4 regions of the Pseudoduganella sp. HUAS MS19 genome follow, and region 1 is predicted to be linked to each of the others. Evidence: predicted binding sites of a transcription regulator. Region 1 holds the regulator's gene; each other region holds the start of a gene.
The links. Region 1 encodes FNR, which switches genes on or off when oxygen is low (the NO sensors DNR and NnrR bind a similar motif). Its sites were predicted from a motif close to TTGATNNNNATCAA; they were not measured.

Region 1 (3,205 bases):
ACCGTGCGCCGCGTGATCACCGACTTGCGGCCTAGCGTCCTGGATCAGTTGGGCATCTGGCCGGCACTCGAATGGTACGCGGAGCAGGTGGCCCAGCGCAGCGGCCTGCAATGCACCTGCAGTATCGCGCCCGAAGCGCAGGCGCTGGAGCTGGATGCCGAGCGCAGCACGATGTTGTTCCGGGTCGCGCAGGAAGCGCTGACCAATGTGGTGCGCCATGCCGAAGCCAGCGAGGCGCGCGTGATCGTGGACACCGACGGCGCGAACGTGGTGCTGCGCGTGGAAGACAACGGCAAGGGCATCGAAAGCGCCGGGCTGTCGGACCGCGAATCCTGGGGCCTGTTCGGCATGCATGAACGAACGCGCCGCTTCGCCGGCGAATTGACTATCAGCGGCAAGGCCGGGCAGGGCACCACCTTGCAGCTGCGCCTGCCTTTGGAGGACAAGAATGGGTGACAAGATCACCGTTTTGCTGGTCGACGACCATGCGATTGCGCGCAACGGCGTGCGCCTGATGCTGGGCACTGCGGCCGACATCAGCGTGGAGGGCGAGGCGGGGACTGCGGTGGAAGCCATGCAACGCGTGGGGGAACGCAGTTTCGACGTGGCGCTGGTCGACATCAAGATGCCGGGCAAGAACGGGCTGGACCTGCTCAAGACCCTGCGCAGCGAATGCCCGCGCATGGCGGTGCTGGTGCTGAGCACCTATTCGGAAGAGATTTATGCGGTGCGGGCGCTGAAATCCGGGGCCTCGGGCTACCTGACCAAGGATGCACCGACTTCGACACTGATCGAGGCGGTGCGCAAGGCCGCCTCGGGCGGCAAGCATGTCAGCCCGGCCTTGCTTGAAAAGTTGGCAACACTGGTTGGTGGCGGCCCCAGCGGCGACCACGAAGAGCTGTCCAACCGCGAGCTGGAAGTATTCAAACTGATCGCCCAGGGCGAGTCGTTGGTGCGGATAGGGGAAAAACTGCACCTCAGTCCTAACACCGTGACAACCTATCGCAGCCGCATCCTCGAGAAGATGGGCATGTCCAGCAATGCCGAGCTGACCCGCTACGCCCTCGAGCATGGCCTGATCTGAATCGCTGTAGGGGAACCACTACAGCAACTACACAGGATGCTTGATACCGGGAAATGATGCCGGGCGCGATACTGCTTCCATCGAAAACAAGGAGCAGCTAAATGAGCCCGGTCATCCCAATCACCCCTGCAAACGCCGCCAAATCCTGCGCACCTGTCGCAGCAAAATGCTCGCTGTGCAGTTTCAACCGCCTTTGCTTGCCTCAGGGCCTGGCCGATGACGATGTGGCCCGCCTTGACCAGATCATCTCGCGCCGCCGCCGCGTGAACCGCGACGAGCCGCTGTACAAGACCGGCGACAGCTTCCACAGCCTGTATGCCGTGCGCTTCGGCCACTTCAAGACCGTGCAGGTAAACCAGCGCGGCGAACAGACGATCGGCGGCTTCCACATGGCCGGCGACCTGCTGGGGATGGAAGCCATCGGCAATGGCCAGCACTCCTGCAATGCCGTGGCACTGGAAGACAGCGAAGTCTGTGAGATCCCTTTCAACCGGCTGCAAGAGCTGGTGATGCAGATCCCCGGCCTGCTGCAGCAGTTCCACCGCACCATGAGCCGCGAGATCCAGCGCGAGCAGTCGGTGATGCTGTTCCTGAGCCATATGCGCGCCGAGCAGCGCCTGGCAATGTTCCTGCTGAACCTGGCCGGCCGCTACGCCCAGCGCGGCTACTCGTCGACCAGCTTCCAGCTGCGCATGTCGCGTGAAGACATCGGCGGCTACCTCGGCCTGACCGTGGAAAGCGTGAGCCGCCAGTTGGCCCGGCTGCGCCAGGACGGCTCGATCGTCCTGCAAAACCGCGACTTGCGCATCACCGACCGCTCCAAACTCGAGGCCATGTCTTCAGGCGGCATGGCGCAGGAGCTCGCGGTGGCTTAAGCCACGCACCGTTTTTCTCACCTGTAGGGGGTGTATGGGGCAGCTCTCGCTGCCCCTTTTTTCTTGTTTATTGCGCGAAGACTTCTTTGGCGGCCAGCAGCCCGTTAAGGGCGGCGGGGAAGCCGGCATAGACTGCCATTTGCATGATGGTCTCCACAATCTCGTCCCGGCTTACGCCGACGTTGAGGGCGGCGTGGATGTGCACTTTGAGCTGAGGTGTGGCGTTGCCCATGGCGGTCAGGGCCGCCACCACGGCGATCTCGCGCGATCTCAGATCCAGGCCGGGGCGCGAATAGATGTCCCCAAAGGGGAATTCGATCAGGTAGCGGGCAAAGTCCGGGGCGATATCTTCCAGGCTCTGCACGACACGCTCGCCGGCCTGGCCGTCGACTTCACGCAGTTTTGCGAGCCCGCGTTCGTAGCGGTTTTCCATGTTCATCAGCGTTTCCTCCATCGGTGGTGGTTGGATTCGACGCCAGGGACTGCTCCAGCGAGCGGTAATACGCGATCTTGGCCTGCAGCGATGCAGCGGATTGCCGCATCGCCTCGATTTCGGCAAGAACGTCCTGCATGTGCTCCTCCAGCAGCCGGCGCCGTGCCGGCACCGTCGAGTCCCCGGCGCCGCGAAGCTTGGCGAACGATTGCATTTTGCCGATTGGCATATGGGTCGTTCGCAAGCGCAGCAGGAATTCGATCCAGGCAAGGTCCGATGCCAGGTAGCGCCGCTGGCCACCCGCCGCCCGATTGACCGGGGCTATCAGCCCGATTCGCTCGTAGTAGCGGAGGGTATGTGCCGTGAGGCCGGTGCGCTTGGATACTTCGTCTATGCTCAGGTGCGATTCCATGGGGGGATCGTAAAAGTTTGAGTGCACTCGAAGTCAAGCACTTTATTACGCCAGCTTCGATGCCGCAACTGCCAGCGCGAGATCCATGGTGTTGATGTGGGCCGCAAGCCAGTCCGGCAAGGTGCGGATGATGCCGCGTGCGGTGGCTTCCTCGTTGTCCTTCAGCAGGCGCAGGACGCGCGCAACCTTCTCGAGCAAGTTGCCGTGGGCGGCGCGGTGTGCCTGGGCGGCGGGATAGGCGATACGCTCCATCAGCCGGTTTTCCTCGCGCAGGTGCTCGAGGATTTCGGCGGCCAGGTCGCGGCAGGCCGTGTCGAAGGCGGGGCGCGGCAGGGCAGCCATCGCCTCCAGCATGTCGAAAACGATGCGGTGCGACTGGTCGAGAACAGGGATGCCGAGCG
Region 2 (3,205 bases), 2.1 Mb from region 1:
GGCAGCATTGGACAGGTGTTGAGTAACCTGATTCAGAACGCCATCATGCATGCCTTTGAAGGACGCGAATCCGGCCGCATCACGATCAGCGCTGTTGAAATGGACGAGGAAAATGTCGAACTGCGCTTCGCCGACGACGGCAATGGCATGAGCGCACGTACCCTGCGCCAGGTGTACGATCCCTTCTTCACCACGAAAATGGGGCAGGGCGGTTCTGGGCTCGGCATGAATATCGTCTACAACCTTGTTACCGGTGTCTTGCGCGGAACCATCCACGTCGATTCCGAGGTCGGAAAAGGTACGACCGTAATCATCACCTTGCCCCGCAACGCTCCCGCAAAAGACGAACTCGCGGAGAACGACCTGCTGCACGCGCAGTAGTCAGGCAACTGCCGGCGTTTGAGATGCCATGCGGCGGATTGCGTACAGGCCGACGATGTCGATAGCGGCATGAATGACCATCGCGGCGAGTAGCCCGACATACTGCGTAATGTAGCCGAAGAAGACGCTTACGACAAAGACGCTGCCAGCCTGGATCAGCACCCGCCCGGTCAGCTCATTGAACTTGTAAGCCCTCGTGTGCGCGAGGACGAATAGCGCGGAAGTGAACCAGATGCCAAGAAGGGGTTGCAACGCTCCGCGGAATAACAGCTCTTCGCCAAAGCCCGCTGCCAATGCGATCCAGACGGGGTTCCAGCCGCTCAAGTCCAGGCGGCTGTAGCTTTCAACAGTAGATCGGTTTGTCTTTCGTGCTGCGGCATACTTGAAACCGATGACGCCGAACGCCCAATACAGTAAGCCAACCGTCAGGCCTATGCCGGCTTGCAGCAGCAACGGCATGCCGGCATGTAGCTTGGACAGGTAGGGTTTATCGTGGAGCAACGCGATGATGGCGACCGCGATTGCGGACATGATAGCGCAGGTGCGAAGCTGCCGGGCCAGGGTGAATCGGGTGTTTGGATTTCTCTGCATAAAATCAGGAGCGCAAGTCTTCAAGGATTTTCAATGCGGCGCGTTCGGCCTCGGCTTCGGCGGCTTGCTGGTCCAATAAGGTGAGGTCCGCCGACACGCGACGCTTTGGATAGACATGCGTCATATGCATCGGGTTCGCAGAAGGGGCGAAGATGGATACATAGGCGCCCCATAGCTTCGTACCTTCCAGCAGTTCGCCGGTGAATTCGATCTCATAGCCATCAATGCTCCTGTTAGGCATCGTCATTCTCCGCTTGGCGAGAAGGTCCAGCATAACAAATAGCCTGGACCGCTCCTTTTGTAGCGCTGCTCCCGGTTAATGCGTTTGAACTGGGCCGTGGCGGGACGTGCGCCGGCGGGTGCATCGTTTGGGCTGCGTCCAAGCTGAGCGATCGAATGATTGGACATATGCGAAAGGCAGCCACGTTTAGCGCAAGAACTTGCCGGCCTTAGCTTCCAGAAGGCGGATCAATTCGGGCTGCATGTACTCGTAATCATCAGGGATGTCGAGGCAGATCACGCGCTTGCCGTTCAGGTGAGCCCTGAAATTCCGGGAGAGGCGGTTGCGATGGGCCTTCTCCATCACGAAGATGATGTTCGACCACGCTATCTGCTCGGTCGACAACTGCACGTCGGCATCATTGCCCAGGCCTGCCGAATCGGTCTCGACATCCGGCCAACCGGCAAAGATGTGTTCCGCCGTCGGGCTGCGCAAGCGGTTTTGGGTGCAAATGAAAAGTGCTCGTTTCACAAAGTAGGGGCTTGGCTATTCGTTATGCGCAAATCTTATCAAATTTAAACTGGATCAAGGAAATCAAAAATCGGAACTCTAGCGGCGTCGATTACTATATTTAGTGTGTAAGATTCGTTTTGACACAATATGTAGACTATCAAGACGATGAATTCGACCCGCAAGACCACGGTGGACGTACAGTCCTCGATCGATGAATACCTGCAGCAGCTCGATTGGCGCGTGAACGCCAATGCCAACCAGGGTTACTCCCTGGGCGGCATGATCCTCAACATCTCCGGCAAGATGATCGCCAACTACTGGCTCGACCACGTCTACCCGCGCGAAGTCGGCGCGGCGCACCGCAATGCCGACATCCACATCCACGACCTCGACATGCTGGCAGGTTACTGCGCCGGATGGTCGTTGCGCACCTTGCTGAACGAAGGCCTGAACGGCGTGCCGGGAAAGGTGGAATCGGCGCCACCGAAGCACCTCTCCAGCGCAGCCGGCCAGATCGTGAACTTCCTCGGCACGCTGCAAAACGAGTGGGCCGGAGCGCAGGCATTCAGCTCCTTCGATACCTACATGGCGCCTTACGTACGCAAGGACAGTCTGGAATATGAACAGGTCCTGCAAACCATGCAGGAGCTGATCTACAACCTGAATGTCCCGTCACGCTGGGGAACGCAGACACCATTTACCAATCTCACTTTCGACTGGACTTGTCCGGAAGACCTCCAGGAGCAGGTGCCGGTGATCGCCGGCGAAGAAATGCCCTTCACCTACGGCGACCTGCAGGCCGAGATGGATATGATCAATCGCGCCTACATTGAAGTGATGATGCGCGGCGACGCCAAAGGCCGGGCATTCACCTTCCCGATCCCGACTTACAACATCACGCCGGACTTCAACTGGTACAGCCCGAACGCCGAACTGCTGTTCGAGATGACTGCGCGCTACGGCCTGCCGTACTTCCAGAACTTCGTGAATTCGGAACTCAAGCCGAACATGATCCGTTCCATGTGCTGTCGGCTGCAGCTTGACCTGCGCGAACTGCTCAAGCGAGGCAACGGCCTGTTCGGTTCGGCCGAACAAACCGGCTCGCTCGGCGTAGTGACGCTGAACTGCGCCCGTCTTGGCTACCTGTTTGCGGGCGATGAAGCTGCGCTGCTTGCGCGCGTGGACGAATTGCTCGAACTCGGCAAGACCAGCCTGGAGATCAAACGCCAGGTGATCCAGCGCCTGATGGATGGCGGCCTGTTCCCCTACACCAAACGCTACCTCGGCACGCTGCGCAACCACTTCTCGACGCTCGGCGTGAACGGCATCAACGAAATGATCCGCAACTTCAGCCGCGACTCGGAAGACATCACGACCGAAGCCGGCGCCGCGTTGGCAATACGCCTGCTGGATCACGTTCGCGCCCGCATGCTGGAATTCCAGGAGGAGACCGGGCACATGTATAACCTTGAGGCGACTCCGGCCGAGGGCACAACCTAC
Region 3 (3,205 bases), 990 kb from region 1:
GTGCCGCGCCAACCAGCGGCACCGCGGCATACCCCAGGCCCTGGCCGATCACCACGCCGCCCAGGGCGGCGCCAAGCGCATTACCCAGATTGAAGGCGCCGACGTTGACCGAAGAGGCCAGGCCAGGTGCCTGCGCCGCTGCCTGCATGACACGCATCTGCACCGGCGGTACGATGCCGAAAGCGGCGGCGCCCCAGACCACGAGGCCAATGGCAGCACCGGTTTCGGTCGTCATCGCCAGCGGCAGCACAGCCATGGTGAGGGCGAGGGCCGCGAGAATCAGCTTGGTGGCGCCATCGAGCGACCAGTCGGCCAGGCGGCCGCCAAGGCTGTTGCCGATTGTGAAGCCGATGCCGATCAAGACCAGGGCCAAGGCGACGAAGCCAGGCGTGGCATGGGTGATTTCAGCCAGGATTGGCGCCACGTAGGTGTAGAGCGCAAACATGGCGCCGGAGCCCATCACGGTAGTGCCCATTGCCAACAGCACTTCGGGGCGCGTCAGCACTTTCAATTCGCGGCGCACGTCTGGCGGCGTGCCAGGTTCGCCCTTCGGCAAGGCCATCCAGAGTGCTGCGATGGTGACCAGCCCCAGCACGGCGGTGCCGCCGAAGGCGACGCGCCAGCCGACTTGCTGGCCGATCCAGGTGGCGGCCGGCACGCCGCCGATATTGGCCAGGGTCAGGCCCATGAACATGGCCGCGATGGCGCTTGCCTGTTTTTCCTTCGGTACCACGCTGGCCGCCACCACGGCGCCGATGCCGAAGAAGGCACCGTGGTTCAGGCTGGTGATCAGGCGCGATAGCAGCAGGGTGGTATAGCCTGGCGCAAAGGCCGACAGCAGGTTGCCCACGGTGAAAATCAGCATCAGCGCCATCAGGGCGGCGCGCTTGCCGAAACGGCTGAACAGCAAAGTCATCACCGGGGCGCCGGCCATGACGCCCACGGCATAGGCCGAAACCAGCATGCCGGCGGTCGGGATGCTGACCTGGACGCCGTCGGCAATCACGGGCAGCAGGCCCATCGGGGTGAATTCGGTGGTGCCGATGGCAAAGGCGCCAGTGGCAAGGGCTAACAGGGCGGTAGTGGATCGCATGGGAATGGACTCATGGAGTTTTCAATGGATCGCAGTGTACCGGGGCAATATTTGCTGATTAAGCCCTGTATGCGCTAAACACTTTTGACTTTGATTCAATAATTGTCCCTGCATCCCGAGGCCGGTGCTGGTTGCCCAATCCGGCCGAACTTGACCTTGATCATGTGCATGGCGCAGCTGCAGCGCTAAGGTGGGCGGATGATCACGTCCTGGAGGACCAGCATGCAAGAGCCGGGATTGCAGGGTTTGTCCCATGAAGAAGCGCGGCGCAGGCTGGCCGAACAGGGGCCGAACAGCCTGCCGCAAGCGCAGCAGCGCATGGCGGCCTTGCTGCTGCATACGGTGAGCGAGCCGATGTTCCTGCTGTTGCTGGGCGCCGCCGTGCTGTACCTGGTGCTGGGCGACTGGCAGGAAGGCGCCGCGCTGCTGGCGATGGCGGCCCTGACCATCGGCCTGGCGCTGTTCCAGGAGGGGCGTACCGAGCGTGCCTTGCAAGCCTTGCGCGATCTCAGTTCGCCGCGTGCGCTGGTGCTGCGCGAGGGCCGTGCGCTGCGCATTGCCGGCAGCGAGGTGGTGGCGGGTGATTTGCTGTTGCTGGCGGAGGGCGACCGCGTGGCTGCCGATGCCGTGCTGCTGCAGGCCACCGGCCTGCGGGTCGACGAATCGCAGTTGACCGGCGAATCAATGGCAGTTGCCAAGTGCGTCGCCGATGGCCCGCTGCCGCCAGCCGCGCCGGGCGGCGACGAGACGCCTTACCTGTGGTCGGGATCGCTGGTCCTGCAAGGCGACGGCCTGGCGCGCGTGAACGCCACCGGGCCCCGCACGGAGCTGGGCAGGATCGGGCGCAGCCTGCAGGCGGTGGGCGGCGAGCCGTCGCCCATGCAGCGCGATGCCAACCGCATGACGCGCCTGATGGCGGTGGCGGCCGTGGCCGTGAGCTTGCTGGCCGTCCTGCTGTATGGCTTGCAAGGCGGGGGCTGGCTGGCGGCCATCCTGGCCGGGATTGCCTTGACGATGTCGCTGCTGCCGGCCGAATTCCCGGTCATCATGACGGTATTCCTCGCCATTGGCGCCTGGCGCATGGCGCGCGTGCAGGTATTGACGCGGCGCCTGGCTTCGATCGAGGCGCTCGGTTCGATTACCGTGCTGTGCACCGATAAGACCGGCACCCTGACGGAGAACCGGATGGGCGTCGAACAGTTGTATGCCGAGGGCGAGTTCCTGCAGTTGCCGCATGCCTTCCAGACCGGGCTGCCGGCTGCGTTCGACGAGCTGGTGCGCTTTGCCGCCCTGGCCAGCAAGCCGCGCGCCAGCGATCCGATGGAGCAGGCCTTTCATGCCCTGGCGGGAGGCACGCGCCAGGATGGATTGCTGCGCGAGTACCCGTTGTCGAGCGGCCTGCGCGCCATGACGCAGGTATGGGATGAGGGTGAGGCCGACCTGGCCACCGTGGCCGCCAAGGGCGCGCCCGAAACCATCGGCGCGTTGTGCCGGCTCGATGAAGGACAGATGGCGGCCCTGCGCGCTGCCGCCGACCGCATGGCGGCGCAAGGTTTGCGGGTGCTTGGCGTGGCGCGGGCGCAGCATGCGGCCGGCTTGCTGCCGGCGGCGCAGGACGGTTTCAGCTACGCCTTCCTCGGCCTGATGGGCCTGGCCGACCCCTTGCGCGCCGAAGTGCCGGACGCGATCGGGCAATGCCATGCCGCCGGCATCCGCGTGCTCATGATCACCGGCGACTATCCGGCGACGGCCGGCAGTATTGCGCAGCGCGCCGGATTGCCCGCCCGCCGGGTGCTGACAGGCGGGGAGCTGGAGCAGATGGACGAAAGCGCCCTGCGTGAGCGCCTGTCCAGCGCCACGGTATGCGCGCGTATCAGTCCGATGCAGAAACTGCGCATCGTCGAAGCGTTGAAGGCCAATGGCGAAGTGGTGGCCATGACGGGCGACGGCGTGAACGACGCGCCGGCGCTGAAATCGGCCCACGTCGGCATCGCCATGGGCCAGCGCGGCACGGATGTGGCGCGCGAAGCCGCGGCGCTGGTGCTGCTGGACGACAATTTCGCCTCCATCGTGCGCGGTATCAGGCTTGGGCGCCGCATCTTTGCCAATATG
Region 4 (3,205 bases), 1.6 Mb from region 1:
CGAACGGCTGGCCAATCGTGTGCACGCGCTGGCCGGTCTTGAACTGCACATGCTGGAACAGCAGCTCTTCAGAACTGAGCGACACCGGCGGCAGGTGCAGCAGTTCGCACACTTCTTTCAGGTTGGACCACAAACGGCCTTGCCGCTGGCGGCCGGCCTCATGGGACACGGGTTGCGTTGAGAGCATGCTGATCTCCTGGTTCCCAAACGGAATGGTTTCAGTATGCCAACGTGAATGTGGGAAAAATATCAGTCGTTGCTGAATATGCCCGTAGGAGGGTAGAGGGCCACTGTAGGAATTATCCTAAAATCAACCTTGTCAATCATGCCTTGAACGGGGTCAGCAGCTTGTGCGCCACTGCGTACTGGACCATTTCCGAGAGCGAGGCCATCCCCATCTTCTGCATGATGCGGGTCTTGTGGGTGCTCACGGTTTTCACGCTCAAATGCAGGCCGTTGGCGATTTCGGTGATGGATTTTCCCGACACCAGCAGTGAAAACACTTCGAATTCGCGGTCCGACAGCTGTTTATGCAACAGCGTTTCGGCCGGCTGCATGATGTTCAGCGCCAGTTGCTCGGCCACTTCGGTGGAGATGTAGGGGCGGCCGGAAGCGACCTTGCGGATGGCGCCCACCAGCTGGGTGCCGGCGCTTTCCTTGGTCAGATAGCCCTGGGCGCCGGCGCGGATGGCGCGCACCGCGTATTGCTCTTCCTCGTGCATGGTGAGGATCAGGATGGCCAGCTTGGGCGATTCGCTGCGGATCTGGCGGATCAGGTCGACACCGCTGCGTCCGGGCATGGACAGGTCGAGCAGCAACAGGTCGAAGCCGCCCTGGCGGATATGGTTGAGGACTTCAAAGCCGTCGATGGCTTCGCCTACGATGTCGATGTCGGGAGCCCCGTCAAGAATGCGCTTGAGCCCTTCGCGCATGATGGTGTGGTCGTCGGCAATGACAATTCGAATCATAGTTCCTCAAAAATTTAACAATACTCGTCTTCACACTCCGGCCCGGCGGGCCGGAGCGCGTGGTAACGCCAGGCCGTTCAGGCCGGGCGCGGATCCTTGATCAGGCGGTGCACCAGCACCGGGATCTTGGCGTGCGACAGCACCTTGTTGGTCACGCTGCCCAGCAGGAGTTGCCCCCAGCCGCTGCGGCCATGCGAGCCGATGAAGATCAGGTCGCAGCCGCACTGTCCAGCCACGTCGACGATCTTCAGCGCTGCGCTTTCGGCAAACGCCGTCATCCCTTCCGCCCGCACGCCTTTTTTCGCGCAAGACTCAAGGATAGACTGAACATGCTCGTTGCCGGCGCGCTGCATTGCCGCCCGGTACTCTTCTTCGCTCGGGTAGCTGGGCGGAATGATTTCCACGTAAATCGGGTACTGGTATTCCGGCGCCACGAACAGGGCCAGCACTTCCGCACCGAGCTGCTGGGCGAACTCGACCCCGGCGCAGGCGGTCTTGCTGGAAACGGCCGAGCCGTCCGTCGTTATCAGGATTTTCCGATACATATCTCAGCCTCCTTTAACTATTAAAAGAGCCAGTTCCTGCCTTCATTGTAGCCCCGTTTGGCAGTATTGTTCTGCTGTAAAGAGTTGATAATTATCAAGAAACTGTCACGAGGACATGGCAGATCGCGCAAATTCCCGTCATTTCAGGGGCTTGCAGCGTGTATTTCACACGATCCGCAAATACAACAGTACACTTGGAGGGCGATTTGGCTTCATCTAAGAGATTGAACTCGGGGGGGCGCCCCTGTTACACTCGCGTGAGTGCCTTATGTATTGCCGAGCGTCAAATTTGACACATTTTTTCGGCAGCAGGAACTTTTGAAAATTATGGAGAAGCAGGAATTATGACCGACGCCGCTGATGATTTCGATGCATTATTTGAGGAAGTATCCGCGCAACGGGCGAATGCGCCTGCACCTGCTCCAGCGCCGGCTCCGGCCGCTGCGGCACCCGAGTCGGGCGATTCCGATGACCTGGAAAGCCTGTTTGATTCCGTAGCCGCGTCCAACAAAACGGCCGCCCCTGCCGCGCCCGCAGCGGCGCCGGCGCCGGCTTCGCCTGGCGATGCGCCGGCCGAAGGCGGCGAGCATGCGGACGGCATGTTCGAGCGCCTGGGCGGCATCGTGCGCCTGCTGCACGACTCGCTGCGCGAACTGGGCTACGACAAGGCCCTGACCGAAGCGTCCACCCAGATCGTGGATGCCCAGGACCGCTTGGAATACGTCGCCTCGCTGACCGAGCAGGCCGCCAATAAGGTTCTGAACACCCTGGACGACGGTATGCCGGCGCAGGAAGTGCTGTCCAAGCAAGCCAAGGACATGGAAGATCGCTGGGCGGACCTGTTCGCCGGCAAGCTGAGCATTGAGGAATTCAAGGCGCTGGCGGGCGACTCGCGCACCTTTGCCAGCAAGGTAGCGCAAGCAACGGAGGCGGAAAAGGCCCGCCTGCTGGAAATCATGATGGCCCAGGACTTCCAGGACATCACTGGCCAGTTGATCAAGAAGGTCGTTGCCATCACCAAGAAGGTCGAATCCGAGCTGGCGCAACTGCTGAAGGACAATGCGCCGGCCGATGTGCGCGAGAAGATTGCGCAGAAAGAGGTGTCGCTGATGTCAGGTCCGTCCGTTCCGTCGGAAGCCCTGAATCAGGACAGCGTCGATGACCTGCTTGCCGACCTGGGGTTCTAATGGACGATATGCTCAAGGAGTTCGTTGTCGAGGCCATGGACCTGGCCGTCAACGTCGAAGAGCACTTGCTGCGCCTCGAACGTGACCCTGACAACAAGGAAACGCTGAACGCAGTTTTCCGTTCGTTCCACACCATCAAGGGTGGCGCCGGCTTCATGAACCTCGGCGCGCTGGTGTCGGCCTGCCATCTGACCGAGAACCTGTTCGACGCGCTGCGCACCGGCGCCGCGCCGGTCACGCCGCTGTCGATCGAGGCGGCGCTGCAGGCTTCCGGCTTCGTGGCCGACCAGCTGACCGACCTGAATAACGGCACCGCGCCGGACCAGTTGGCGCCCATGCCGGCCGACCTGGAAGCGATCCTGAAGGATGCGATCGAAGGCAAGGCCAGCTCCGCTGCCGGCAAGGCCAAGCCAGCCGCCGCGCCGGCCGCTGCGGCGCCCGCACCGGCGCCCGCCGCAGCAGGCGCCGTGCCTGCCGCGGCGCCGTCCGCCGATGGCCTGGACTG

Region 2: the regulator FNR is predicted to act here: its motif matches at 1,768-1,781, upstream of ACWBU6_RS24895 (ribonucleoside triphosphate reductase).
Region 3: the regulator FNR is predicted to act here: its motif matches at 1,244-1,257, upstream of ACWBU6_RS19615 (cation-translocating P-type ATPase).
Region 4: the regulator FNR is predicted to act here: its motif matches at 1,598-1,611, upstream of ACWBU6_RS22765 (universal stress protein).

The regions. Positions count from the first base shown of each region.
Region 1 is NZ_CM132133.1:3,364,744-3,367,948, forward strand. Features, by position in the region: gene ACWBU6_RS15375 (ATP-binding response regulator) at 1-456, shown strand, start outside; gene ACWBU6_RS15380 (response regulator) at 449-1,084, shown strand; gene fnr (fumarate/nitrate reduction transcriptional regulator Fnr) at 1,186-1,959, shown strand; gene ACWBU6_RS15390 (carboxymuconolactone decarboxylase family protein) at 2,027-2,398, opposite strand; gene ACWBU6_RS15395 (MerR family transcriptional regulator) at 2,352-2,804, opposite strand; gene ACWBU6_RS15400 (bacteriohemerythrin) at 2,850-3,205, opposite strand, start outside.
Region 2 is NZ_CM132133.1:5,423,587-5,426,791, reverse strand. Features, by position in the region: gene ACWBU6_RS24915 (CHASE domain-containing protein) at 1-381, shown strand, start outside; gene ACWBU6_RS24910 (CPBP family intramembrane glutamic endopeptidase) at 382-912, opposite strand; gene ACWBU6_RS24905 (hypothetical protein) at 977-1,246, opposite strand; gene ACWBU6_RS24900 (low molecular weight protein tyrosine phosphatase family protein) at 1,400-1,723, opposite strand; gene ACWBU6_RS24895 (ribonucleoside triphosphate reductase) at 1,871-3,205, shown strand, end outside.
Region 3 is NZ_CM132133.1:4,358,197-4,361,401, reverse strand. Features, by position in the region: gene ACWBU6_RS19620 (MFS transporter) at 1-1,093, opposite strand, end outside; gene ACWBU6_RS19615 (cation-translocating P-type ATPase) at 1,316-3,205, shown strand, end outside.
Region 4 is NZ_CM132133.1:4,965,171-4,968,375, reverse strand. Features, by position in the region: gene ACWBU6_RS22775 (Crp/Fnr family transcriptional regulator) at 1-187, opposite strand, end outside; gene ACWBU6_RS22770 (response regulator) at 324-968, opposite strand; gene ACWBU6_RS22765 (universal stress protein) at 1,046-1,513, opposite strand; gene ACWBU6_RS22760 (protein phosphatase CheZ) at 1,858-2,700, shown strand; gene ACWBU6_RS22755 (chemotaxis protein CheA) at 2,700-3,205, shown strand, end outside.